Regions from separate parts of the Blautia sp. Marseille-P2398 genome, predicted to be linked through region 4. Evidence: riboswitches for the same ligand, from Rfam matches in the RefSeq annotation. Region 4 holds a riboswitch; each other region holds the start of a gene.
What was found. A riboswitch is a leader RNA that binds a small molecule or an ion and turns the genes downstream of it on or off. The one in region 4 is predicted to bind cyclic di-GMP.
Positions count from the first base shown of each region.

Region 1 (3,200 bases), 210 kb from region 4:
CTATTTATGAAGTGTGGCGAACACCAGAAAAAATCAGAGGGAAACTAACAGGCAAAATCATAGTTGAAACCACTAAGAGAGAAACCAGTCCAGAAGAGTTAGTAGCAAAATGCTTTCTGAAACAATATAGAGGCAGAGGTAAGGTCTGGCATAAGAATGGTGACTTTGATGATAATTGGTATAAAAATCTGATTTATGTTACTGGCAAAGATTTCATAAATCTTAAAGCAGATAAGATTACATGGCAGGAGTTAAACTATGAGCAGGAATATATTGAGTATGTCAACAATGCCAAGAATCAAGCAATGATTGCGTATGGTTCTATTTCCAGTCGATGTAAAGGTGAAAATAACAGTGAGAGTGCGCACAAGTGTTATGATGATGTTGAATTGTGTCAAGAATGGAAAGATTATCCGCAGTTATTTGTCAAGAGATACTTGGAATTATATTATAAAGTACCAGGCGAATCAATGGCTGTAGACAAGGATTTATTTGGTAATGGAAGCAAGGTATATTCTCCAGAGACAATCTGTATTCTGCCACAAGGCTTAAATACATTACTTGCCAACAGTAAAAAGCATTATAAAGATGGGGAAACACCAAACAATGTGCTTCCTCTTGGAGTAAGATATAATGGTAAAGTCAATAAATATTACGGACAGATTACTTATTTTGGTACAGAAGATATAATTGATTTACCATATAGGGATACAATAGAAGAAGCATTTGCAGATTATAAGAAGTTCAAAGAATATGACATTGCAATTACGGTGTCAAAATACAGAGATAAGATACCAGAATACATATATGAGAAACTGCTTACGGTACGAGTAGAACCGTATTAATATATTATAGGCATATCAGGGAGCACAATCCTTGGTATGCCTATTTTTTTACGTTTTATATGGCTGCTGCCGAGCGGTACTCTTTAATGTAAAACTACCGCCCCTATAAACACGTATATTAAATTTTAAGAACGAATGATGCACACATGAGAAAATCTTCATACGCTATATAAAAATTCATTATAAAGCGAAATACAAGCTTTGAGAAGCATTCTGAGAACATGATATATTATCATAAAGGTTGATCTTCATCAGAAGGAACATAGACACAAATATCCTGTATTTGACAGTGCAGAATACGGCATAAGTCATTGACTGTCTTCATAGAAATGTCTTGGTTATGTTTAAGACGATGCAAAGTGCTATGAGACATATGATGCTTGCTTGTCAAAGTATACCAGTTTTCATTTGTTTTCTTTAATGTTTCCCAGAATGGGCTGTAATCTATCATGGCTGTTCCTTTAAAGATATTTGATATTATTATCATAAAATAGATTCTTATACTTGAATATCTTCGTAATAACGAATATAATGTAAGTATTACAGAAATGTGATAGTAAGTACGAAATGTCGAACAAATTTGACAAAAAGAATTGCATATTACATATAGCAGTAGTATAATCAAATTGTGAATTTTATGTGAAATGTTTATACAATCAAATACGGCATAGCCAGAGAAATCTGGTGACGCAAAACTACAGGGTCTAAGCGAATGTATGACAGCCAGTTGCAACTATGATAATTAAGGCATTGCTTCAAGTATGTTTGGGGTAATGTCTTTTTTATATACAAAAAGATCAAGGGGATATGAACATGAAGAAGAAAACAAAATTATTAGCAATGTGTATGGTAGCTTCATTATCAGTAGGGACGCCAGTGATAACATGGGCGAGTGATACTGAAACAACTGAGCAGAAAAGTGGTGAATCAGATTCAATAAGTATATCTGAAAAAGGTGCAGAGACATCAATATATGAAGATAAAAAAGTAACAATTAAAATGGATTCGGCAGAATATACTTTAGATGCTTCTGATATCATATTAAATATGTCTATAAAAAATTCGTATCCTAATATTTTGACGCTGAAAGTACAAGATGCTAAAGTTGATGATACAACTGTTGCATTTCAATGGGATTCTAACGACTATAAGGCAGGAACATCTTTTTCTTCTGCTTGGTATATTATGCTTGAAACTTTACAAGAAGTAAATAATACGGACTTTAAACAATTGTCATTTACTATGGTAGGGACGTTGAATGATGGTACTGAATTATTAAAAAAAGAAATTACCATAGCGAGAGAAGCTTTCAAATCTGTTATGGATGAAGATGATGAAGAAACATCTGACTCTGAAAGTACAGATTCAAATAATGCTACATCAGAAGCAACAGAAGAAAAGTCTGATGCAAAAAGTGATTCTAACAAAGACAGTTCTGATGGTATAGAAGAAAGACTTTCTGCTCTTGAAGAAAAACAAGCATCTCAGAACGAATCTGATAAAGAGACAGTACAGGAAGAAACCACACCTGCTGCTGATGCAGAAGAGGAAAAAGCCAAAGCTACAGAAGATGAAGACAAGTCAAATGAAAATATACAGAAAACTTTAATTCCAGACCAATATATTGAAAAAGAAGAGGTGTTTGGAGACGATGGTAAGTTATCTTTTACATATCAATATGAATATGATGACGAATATCGGTTAATTGAGAAACAATGTGTATATCCAGATGGTACCGTAAACAATGATGAAAAGTACACATATGATAAAGATGGCAATAACATTAGAATAGATCATGAGGACAATAAAGATTCAAGCTATTCATATTATACAATTCATAAGTATAAAGGCGATGACTTAATAGAATCAACCACGTATAATGTTGCAGATGATAGTGTAAAATATACAACGTCTTATTCATATGATGATAAAAATCGTTTATGTCAAGAAAAATTTGAAAATATCGAATATGATAATCAAGCTACCACAAATTATTTTTATGATGATAACGGCAATATTATATATAGCGAAAGGGACAATGAAAGATATGAAGATTACACGTATGATGCAGATGGAAATCTTATATCGCAGACGAGAAACGATGGTACAAGAACTGAGTGGAAATATGAAAATAATATAAAAATAGAAGAAACCTTTTATCACAAAGGGGATTTCTTATATACAAGTAAACTGGAATATGCTAGTACTAGTCCAAGTGCTGCTGTAATTAATGATATAGAAATAATAAAAGTAGTACAACAGGCTCTAAATGATATGGGATACGATTGTGGTATTCCTGATGGTATAGTTGGAGATGGAACAAAGAATGCTGTAAAGAGTTATATGGAAAATAAT
Region 1 is NZ_CAXSTD010000003.1:228,374-231,573, reverse strand. Features, by position in the region: gene ACESZG_RS05500 (hypothetical protein) at 1-845, shown strand, start outside; gene ACESZG_RS05495 (helix-turn-helix transcriptional regulator) at 1,078-1,296, opposite strand; cyclic di-GMP riboswitch class I at 1,500-1,580, shown strand; gene ACESZG_RS05490 (peptidoglycan-binding protein) at 1,659-3,200, shown strand, end outside.
Region 1: another riboswitch for cyclic di-GMP. It lies ahead of ACESZG_RS05490 (peptidoglycan-binding protein); the one in region 4 lies ahead of ACESZG_RS04435 (response regulator).

Region 2 (3,200 bases), on a different contig from region 4:
CACCATTTGTTCCATCTGATGCACTCGTGACATATTTTTGTAAGTGGTTATAATTTTCTAAATCTTTAAAAATATGTTTATATTCTTCGTCATCACATTGAACAGTCCACTGGAAAGAATATGAATTTCTATCAGGATTTGAAGACCAATCATCCTGTTTATTAGAATATAATAGCGATAGCGTTCCTTCATATTTATTGCAAATTTTATAGTCGTCCCAAAAATATTGTGTGCAATTATTTAATTCTTCTACTTTTGCTTTACCAAGAATTTTTTCACAACTATAAATATTCAGATCGTCTTTAAACATCCATTTAGATATATTTATTTGGTCATTTGACGATCCACATCCAGATAGTATCTGTTATACCAATTAAAATCCCTATTGTAAATTTTCTTTTCATGCCTTGGAAACTCCATGTCAATATTATCTAAATCAATTTCCCTCTTGCATTTTATAATAGTAATAGGTTATTGCGTCATCCATTGCATTTTGCCATTCTTCGTCTGTCAACTTACCATTACCATCAACATCGTTGGCAGAGTAAAACGGATCACTTTTATCATAAGAATGTCCTTCTGAATAATCATTATCATAATCTGATGAACTGTAATCATTTGAATCATAAGAAGAACTGTAACTATTTGAATCGTCATCATAATCCGATGAACCATAATCACTGGAATACGAATCACTACTGTAATCTGATGAATTATAACTATTTGAAGATGTTACAGAAGAATCATAAGTATTATCCGATGATTCTCCACAGGCAGTCAACATTCCTATTGATGTTAATATAAGAGTCGATTTAATGAGTAACGGTAAAAATTTTTTGGTATTCATGTCTGTTAATACTTCCTTTTATCTTGTAATTGCTTTATTTAATCCCCAGTCCTTTAGCAACCATATTCACAATTGCATTATCTGTACTGTCTGATTGATTCTCGTCTATAAATTTCTTAATAGCTTCTTTAGTCTTATTTCCTGCAATACCATCAACAGATCCACAATCATATCCTTTTTGATTGAGTACATCCTGTACAATCTTGATAATGTCTTTGGAAATTGTAATACTACTTCCTGCATTTAATTGTATTGCATTAGATGCTGATGGTGTTGCAGTTGTCGTCTGTGAAGTGTTAGAAGATGCTAAACCACCGCCAAAAGTTCCCCAACCTGCTCCACCAGATGTCGTTGTACTCACCTCAGAAGTAGTTGATGTATCTGACGTAGCAGCAGAACTACTATAAGGACATACACCACCATCATGTAAATGTGCAGGATGTCCACCGCAATGATAATGATAAGAACCTAAACCACTCACATTTTTATTATCATGATGTCCTCCACTTGAATCTGTTCTTCCAGAATGTGCCTGTACTGTTCCTGGTACTGTTGAAAAAGCAAGCATTGCTGTCATCGTATAAATAGAGATTTTCTTAAAAAACTTTTTCATCATACGCTTCTTCCTCCGTAAAATTATTTAAAAAAGACATCACTTCTCCATAAGAAAAAAAGCAATGCCTTAATTATCATAGTTGCAACTGGCTGTCATACATTCGCTTAGACCCTGTAGTTTTGCGTCACCAGATTTCTCTGGCTATGCCGTATTCAATTGAATAAACATTTCACATAAAATTCACAATTTGATTATACTACTGCTATATGTAATATACAATTCTTTTTGTCAAATTTGTTCGACATTTCGTATTCACTATCACATTGCTGTAATACCCTTATTATATTCGTTATAACGAAGATATTCAAGTATAAGAATCTATTTTATGGTAATAATATCAAATATCTTTGAAGGAACAGCCATGATAGATTACAGTCCATTCTGGGAAACATTAAAGAAAACAAATGAAAACTGGTATACTTTGACAAGCAAGCATCATATGTCTCATAGCACTTTGCATCGTCTTAAACATAATCAAAATATTTCTATGAAGACAGTTAATGACTTGTGCCGTATTCTGCACTGTCAGATACAGGATATTTGTGTCTATGTTCCTTCTGATGAAGATCAACCTCTATGATAATAAATCATGCTCTCAGAATGCTTCTCAAGCCTTGTATTTCGCTTTATAACAGACTTTTATATATTATATTATATGAAGATATTTCTTATGTGTATATTATTCGTCCTTAAAATTTAATATACGTGTTTATAGGGGCGGTGGTTTTACATTAAAGAGTACCGCTCGGCAGCAGACATATAAAACGTAAAAAAATAGGCACATCAAGGATTTTGTTTTCCCTGATATGCCTATCAAAAAATAACTTCCTCAATTTCTGACAAGGTAATTGCTAAAGAAGTACATCCATCTGCTTTAGCATCATATGTACTTAAATATTCATCACATTCGATAAAACTATTATTTCTATAAAGCCTTTCTCCCTCATTATTTGCTCTAAGAAATACCATCTGAAATCCAATAGTATTCATTGACATGTAATATAAATACTCAAGAAACCATTTAAAGAAGATACTTGAATAATGTTGCTTTTTTACTGGATCAAGCAAATATGCTACCTGACCTTTTAGTTTTCTACTGATTGCAAACATCTTTATCTCAACTGCTGGAATAGATAATAAAATCTTTCCATCATCATTCATTACCTTTGTATGATATTTCTCTGCCTCGTCATAATAGTATAAGCTATATGCCTTAATAGTTGCATAAGCATAAATATGTTTTCTGTCTTCTGCTACTAAAACATATGTAACACCCTTACCCTCTATTGAATCATTTTTTGCATATTTGTGTAGATATTCTGTCATATCCTCATTTCCACAATCAAACTGCTGTATCACATCATCTGTGACTTTCGATTGATTCAATTCAACAAAACTTAATTCTTGATTACCCATTAATCTTCCTTGTCCATCAACGCATTTAACGCATTAATTGATTCTGTATTCAAATTTTTGCGTAACTGTTTGCATTCATTCCAAAATGCCTCAGTCGGTCGATTTTCATTTACTTTTTTAAAGAATGTTTTTTCCTTGCCACAGGTAATAATACACCCTGGATTTCGTTTCTGTGCTAATGCCATACAATCAACCTCCTTCTGTTCTTCAAAATTCGCATTATTATTCATAAGAATATAACACCCCAGTCATGTTATGTCAACAACTGGGTTCATACAAATATACCTTTATTTCTTGATTATATTGTATCATAAACCCAGT
Region 2 is NZ_CAXSTD010000008.1:190,041-193,240, reverse strand. Features, by position in the region: gene ACESZG_RS11325 (hypothetical protein) at 1-310, opposite strand, end outside; gene ACESZG_RS11320 (hypothetical protein) at 437-847, opposite strand; gene ACESZG_RS11315 (YHYH domain-containing protein) at 882-1,424, opposite strand; cyclic di-GMP riboswitch class I at 1,541-1,621, opposite strand; gene ACESZG_RS11310 (helix-turn-helix domain-containing protein) at 1,789-2,043, shown strand; gene ACESZG_RS11305 (hypothetical protein) at 2,277-2,879, opposite strand; gene ACESZG_RS11300 (hypothetical protein) at 2,879-3,064, opposite strand.
Region 2: another riboswitch for cyclic di-GMP. It lies ahead of ACESZG_RS11315 (YHYH domain-containing protein); the one in region 4 lies ahead of ACESZG_RS04435 (response regulator).

Region 3 (3,200 bases), on a different contig from region 4:
ATGGAGGAAAATGAGAATGTCAAAAGATGAATATTTAATCACAGATGCCCCTCTTAAAGCACTGACTGTTTTTGCAATGCCTATGATTCTGGGCAGCTTCTTTCAACAAGTATATAATATGGCTGATTCCATTATCGTCGGTCAGTTTGTGGGATCCTCTGCACTTGCGGCAGTTGGAGCCTGTGCCGCTTTGACCAATGTTTTCATCTGTGTGGCTTTGGGAGCTGGTGTAGGAGCAGGCGTACTTGTGAGCCGCTATTTTGGAGCTCAGAATTATAGCAAAATGAAAACAATTGTGTCAACATCGTTGATCAGTTTTCTGATTCTGAGTATACTTCTGGGGGTTTTTGGCTTTGTTTTTTCTCATTTTATGATGAGTTTATTACAAACACCTGCTGACATACTGGATGAAGCGGTACTGTATCTGCGTGTTTATTTTGTGGGATTTCCCTTTCTGTTTATGTACAATATCCTTTCAACGATGTTCAATTCCATCGGTGAATCGAAGATTCCGTTGGGCCTTTTGATATTTTCTTCTGTTTTGAATATTGTTATGGATCTTTGGATGGTGGCAGGTTTAGGGCTGGGTGTGTTCGGTGCCGCCCTTGCAACTCTCATTGCGCAGGGGATTTCCGCAGTGTTTTCGCTTTTGATTTTCTTTAACCGGATGCGTCGATATAAAAGCCGCTTTAACTGGTTTGACAGGCAGGAGTTACATTCCATGCTTCGTATTGCAGTACCATCGGTTCTTCAGCAATCCACAGTGTCAATTGGTATGATGATCGTACAGGCGGTTGTAAATCCCTTCGGTACACAAGCGCTGGCAGGTTATGCGGCAACCATGAGAGTAGAGAATGTTTTTTCACTGATATTTGTATCCATTGGAAATGCGGTTTCGCCCTATGTTTCCCAGAATCTTGGAGCAAAGAAAATTGAACGTATCAAAAAAGGATACCATGCTGCACTGGTGTTGGACCTGTGTTTCGCAGTCCTTGCTTTCATAGTCATTGAAACACTGCACACCCCAATTTCTTCCTTATTCCTTGGAAAAGATGGAACCGCTCTGGCATATCAGGTGTCCGGGGATTATATGAAATGGCTGGGATATTTCTTTATTTTTATGGGTATTAAGATGGCAACAGATGGAGTTCTTCGTGGACTTGGAATTATGCGGCCGTTTCTCATTGCCAATATGGTAAATCTTGCCATTCGGCTGTCAGTTGCCTTGATTTTTGCACCGCGTTATGGAATTGCATTTGTCTGGCTTGCTGTACCGGCCGGATGGCTTGCGAATTTTCTGATCTCCTATGGGGCACTTAGAAAATCATGGCCGGTTGATGAAGGAGTTTCATTCCGGTAAATTTCTCTTAAGTTTTGATGGAAAGCTGGATTCGTATGTTAAGAGGTATATTTTCGTTACTGTTCACTGGCAATATCCCGCGAAGCGTGTTGCTGTGAACAGTAACATATTTTCTTATAGACATGATATAGTATGAGTGCTATAATAAAAAATAATTTTTTATGGCATTTATTGGCAAACCGGTTGAAAAGCCGGGGCGCAAAGCCAGAAGGAGCTAAAGTCAGATTGAAATCTGGCCATGCCAGCCGGTTGCATCATGCCTCAGTAATAAAAAAGGTAAATGTTAAATGGGCATTATGGAAAAAGTTCCTGTAAAATTTTTTACAAGGAACTTTTTTGTGTCTTCAAGCGGATATTCGCAACCTCCGCAGGGGACTTACCTGATTCGGTTAAATTTGAGAAAAAATAGAAAAGAATAGCAGGAATGGAGAAAAGATGAAAGGGAAAAAGGTGATTGCAGGCATTCTGCTTGTGGGAATTTTAGCAACTGCCCTGGCAGGGTGTAAAAACACAAATATCACTAAAAAAGAAAGGGAAAAGCCCGTCATCACCCTGGGCAGTGACAGTTATCCGCCATACAATTATCTGAATGAAGATGGGATTCCCACAGGAATTGATGTGGAACTGGCTACAGAAGCTTTTAAAAGAATGGGTTATCAGGTGGATGTTGTCCAGATCAACTGGGAGAAGAAAAAAGAACTGGTAGAAAGCGGAGAGATTGACTGTATTATGGGCTGTTTTTCCATGGAAGGACGCCTTGACGATTACCGCTGGGCAGGACCCTACATAGCAAGCCGCCAGGTAGTTGCTGTAAATGAGAGCAGTGATATCTATAAACTAAGTGATCTGGAGGGAAAGAACCTTGCCGTCCAGTCCACAACCAAACCGGAAGGCATCTTTCTGAACCGGACAGATGAAAGGATCCCCAAACTGGGCAATCTGATCAGTCTTGGGCACAGGGAACTGATCTATACCTTTCTGGGAAAAGGATATGTAGATGCAGTTGCTGCACATGAGGAATCCATTGTCCAGTACATGAAGGATTATGATGCAAGCTTCCGTATTCTGGAAGATCCGCTGATGGTGGTCGGGATAGGTGTTGCTTTTGCAAAAGAGGATGACAGAGGAATCTGTGAGCAGATGGATCAGACGCTGGAAGAAATGCGTCAGGATGGCACATCCCTGAAAATCATTAAAAAATATCTGGATGATCCCCAGAAGTATCTGGAGGTGGATGATCTTGGATATTAGGAGAAGAATAAAAGTAAAACGATTCTGGATATTCGGCATTCTGCTTGGAATCTGTGTGACTGCAACTTCCCTGTATTACTTTTTTCAGGCAGAGAAAAAAGAAGCAGAGAACAGGATGGTGAAAACTGTAAACTATGTCAAAGTGCAGTGTTCCACCTATACCCATTATAATGAAGCTTCGGAATCTAAAAGTCTCCTCCGCGCCATTGAAAGTGCCAGACAGATGAGTACGAATATCGACATGGAAACAGAAAACGGCGGCCGGCTAAGCCAGGAGTTTCTGAAAGAAAATCTGCAGACCCTCTGGGTGGATGGTATCCTTGTGCTGGATGCAGAGGGAAAGACAGTCTGCAAATACAGCATGGATGAGGCTCTGACCAATGAGATCACAGATTATCTGCAAAAAGACATTATCATGGATTTTACCGGATATGAAGAAAGATCTTATTCGGAACGGATTGACCGAGAAGACGGATCACGTATCGACATTGCAGCCTGTGCCAGAAAAGATGGGCCAGGTATGGTTGCAATCTATTATTATACATCTTCGGAATTTGTCAGAAATTATACCCTGACAATACAGAACCTT
Region 3 is NZ_CAXSTD010000009.1:28,068-31,267, forward strand. Features, by position in the region: gene ACESZG_RS11510 (MATE family efflux transporter) at 17-1,360, shown strand; cyclic di-GMP riboswitch class I at 1,524-1,617, shown strand; gene ACESZG_RS11515 (ABC transporter substrate-binding protein) at 1,796-2,611, shown strand; gene ACESZG_RS11520 (hybrid sensor histidine kinase/response regulator) at 2,595-3,200, shown strand, end outside.
Region 3: another riboswitch for cyclic di-GMP. It lies ahead of ACESZG_RS11515 (ABC transporter substrate-binding protein); the one in region 4 lies ahead of ACESZG_RS04435 (response regulator).

Region 4 (3,200 bases):
TCACGGATTATGAAGTAGTAAAAGGCGGTATGGATGATGTATTTCTTGCAGTCACAGGAAAGAAGCTTGGAGGTGAACGCTGATGAGAACAGTATTGGCATTAATGGACAGGAACAGGAAACTGTTTTTTAAAGATAAAGGTATGTTGTTTACATCAATGATCACACCAGTTATTCTAATTGTTCTGTATGCTACATTTCTTGCAAAGGTTTTCAAAGATTCTTTTACAGCAGCAATTCCGGATATGATTACAATTTCGGATAAGCTTATTAATGGAACCGTGGCAGCACAACTGACAGCATCACTTATGGCAGTGAGCTGTATCACTGTAACATTTTGTGTGAATCTGACTATGGTGCAGGACAAGGCAAATGGAACAAGGAAGGATTTTAATGTTGCACCGGTCAGCAAGGAAAAAATTTATTTGGGATATTTTCTGTCAACAGTAGCTAATTCATTGATGGTCAATGGACTTGCGTTTGTATTATGCCTGGGATATTTACTTAAAATGGGATGGTATATGAATACAGCAGACATATTATGGGTTTTATTTGATATGATATTGCTCGTCCTATTTGGAAGTACGCTTTCAAGTATCATTAGCTTTCCGTTGACAACACAGGGACAGCTTTCGGCTGTAGGTACAATTGTCAGCGCAGGATATGGTTTTATATGTGGTGCTTATATGCCGATTTCAAATTTTGGACCAGGTCTTCAGAAGGCACTGTCTTATCTTCCGAGTACATATGCCACTTCATTGATTAAGAATCATATGCTTCACGGAGTTTTCAGAGAGATGGAGAGAAAAAATTATCCGGATGAAATGGTTGAAGCGATAAGAGACACGCTTGATTGCAATCCGGTATTTCATGGAAATGTGGTGAGTATAAATCAGATGATTGGCATTATGATGGGAAGTATAGCTGTATTTGGAATTATTTACTATGTGGTTACATTGTTGTTAGCGGGTGAAGGCAGACGATAGGAAATATTGTTTTTAGCGGGTGAAAGTTCTAGGGATATGGAACGATCTGAGTACAAATGAGCAGGAAACAGTAATGTCAATGCTGCGTGGTCTTCGGAAGTAGAAGAACAGTTCGAGTATATGTATCGGCTGTTCTTTTTTTTATTTTTTGGCGTTAAAACGGTAATGTTTTTCTTGTGTACAGTAGAGTGCTATAGTATAATAAAACCAGTTTTTTTGCATAAGTATTAAAGCTATAATATGGAAATTGGCAAACCAGATGAAAGTCTGGGACGCAAAGCTACAGGGCCTGTAAAATGGCAGCCAGTTGCATGAAATGAGGTGCACTGTCTGTTTGACAGTGCTTTTTTATGGTAGAGCACTTGAATAAGTAATACAGAAGCTGTTTGGAAAAATATTGTGAAAAATAGTGTGGAGGTTATTGATAATTAATGAATGTAAAATTAAAATCTGGAAGCAAGCAAGCAACTGTAGCCTAGAGGAGGGGAGAAAGATGAAGAAGTGCAAATTAGTACAGAATATAATGAATTTCAAATTTTGTTACATTATATTTTGCACAATTATATGTTTTATTGTTTTATCCGTTCCTGCATCTGCCAAAGAAAACTCTGACAATGTTATCCGGGTAGGATCTTTTGAGGAAACTTATAATGTAGTCAATGAAAAGGGAGAAAGAAGCGGCTATGGTTATGAGTATCTTCAAGATATTGCAGGTTATGCAGGATGGACATATAAATACATAACAAGTGATTGGAAAAACTGCTTTACACAGTTGGAAAATGGAGAGATTGATATTCTTGGTGGCATTTCCTATACAGACGAACGTGCTGAAAAAATGCTTTTTTCCGATATGCCTATGGGGGAAGAGAAATATTACATCTATACGGATGCATCCAATATGGATCTTACAGCAGGAAATTTGGATTCTTTTGAGGGAAAAAATATTGGTGTGTTTAAAGATAATATAGTGGAGGATGTGCTTAATGAATGGGAATCAAAATATGGTCTGTATACGAAGCATATCAATGTTTCTACAAACACAGAAATTATGGACAAACTGTCGAACCATGAAATTGACTGCTTCGTTTCGCAAGAAGACCCCCGTTGGGAAGAATCGGATATTTCACCGCTTACAAGTATTGGAGAGACAGAAATCTATTTCGCTATAAATCCAGAACGTCCGGATATCAAAGAATCACTGGATAGTGCTATGCGCAGAATCAAGGATGACAACCCATTTTACACAGATGATCTCTACAGGCGTTATCTTTCTGCACAGAGCAGCTCGTTTCTTTCAAAAGAAGAAAGTGAGTGGATCGGGCAGCATGGTGCAATCCGGATAGGGTATTTGAATCAGGATGGAGGTATCAGCAGTGTAGATCCATCAACAGGTAAACTGACAGGTGTTATTACAGATTATGTGGATCTTGCAGAAAATTGTCTGCAAGGTCAGACTCTGGAATATGAATTAAATGGATATGAGACAAGAAGTGAACTGCTTCAGGCATTGCAGGATGGAAAAATAGACCTGATTTTTCATGCAAACCAGAATCCATACTTTGCAGAAACAAATGGATTTGCTTTGTCGGATACGCTATTGACTCTGAATATGGAAGCAATTACGGCAAAGGATTCTTTTGATGAAAATAAAGAGAATATAGTTGCCGTTGAAAAAGATGATTTTGCATTGAAAGCATATCTTTCATACAATTATCCGCAATGGAAGGTTGTGGAATATGAAACATCAGATGCAGCAGTAAAAGCAATGCAGAAAGGGGAGACGGATTGTATTGTAAGCAATTCAGGTACTGTTTCAGACTATTTGAAAAATAATAAGCTTCATAGTGTTTTCCTGACAAAAGAAGCTGATGTTCCATTTGCTATTCAGCAGGGAGAACCGGTTCTTTTGTCCATTCTGAATAAAACACTGACATCTATGCCTACAACTCAATTTTCAGGTGCAGTAGTTTCGTATAATGTTTCCTCACGAAAAGTTACAGCGAAGGATTTTATTCAGGACAATTTACTGACAGTATTACTTATCGCTGGAATTTCTTTTTTCGTTGTCCTGTGTATAATTCTTGATTCTTTGAAAAAATCAAAACGTGCGGAAGAAAAATCCAAGAAGTCTGCTGAGCAGGCATTGAAGCTGAATCAGGAGCTTGAAGAAAAACAGCAGGAATTACAAAATGCACTTGTAGGAGCACAGAGTGCC
Region 4 is NZ_CAXSTD010000003.1:16,396-19,595, forward strand. Features, by position in the region: gene ACESZG_RS04425 (ABC transporter ATP-binding protein) at 1-83, shown strand, start outside; gene ACESZG_RS04430 (ABC transporter permease) at 83-985, shown strand; cyclic di-GMP riboswitch class I at 1,225-1,300, shown strand; gene ACESZG_RS04435 (response regulator) at 1,479-3,200, shown strand, end outside.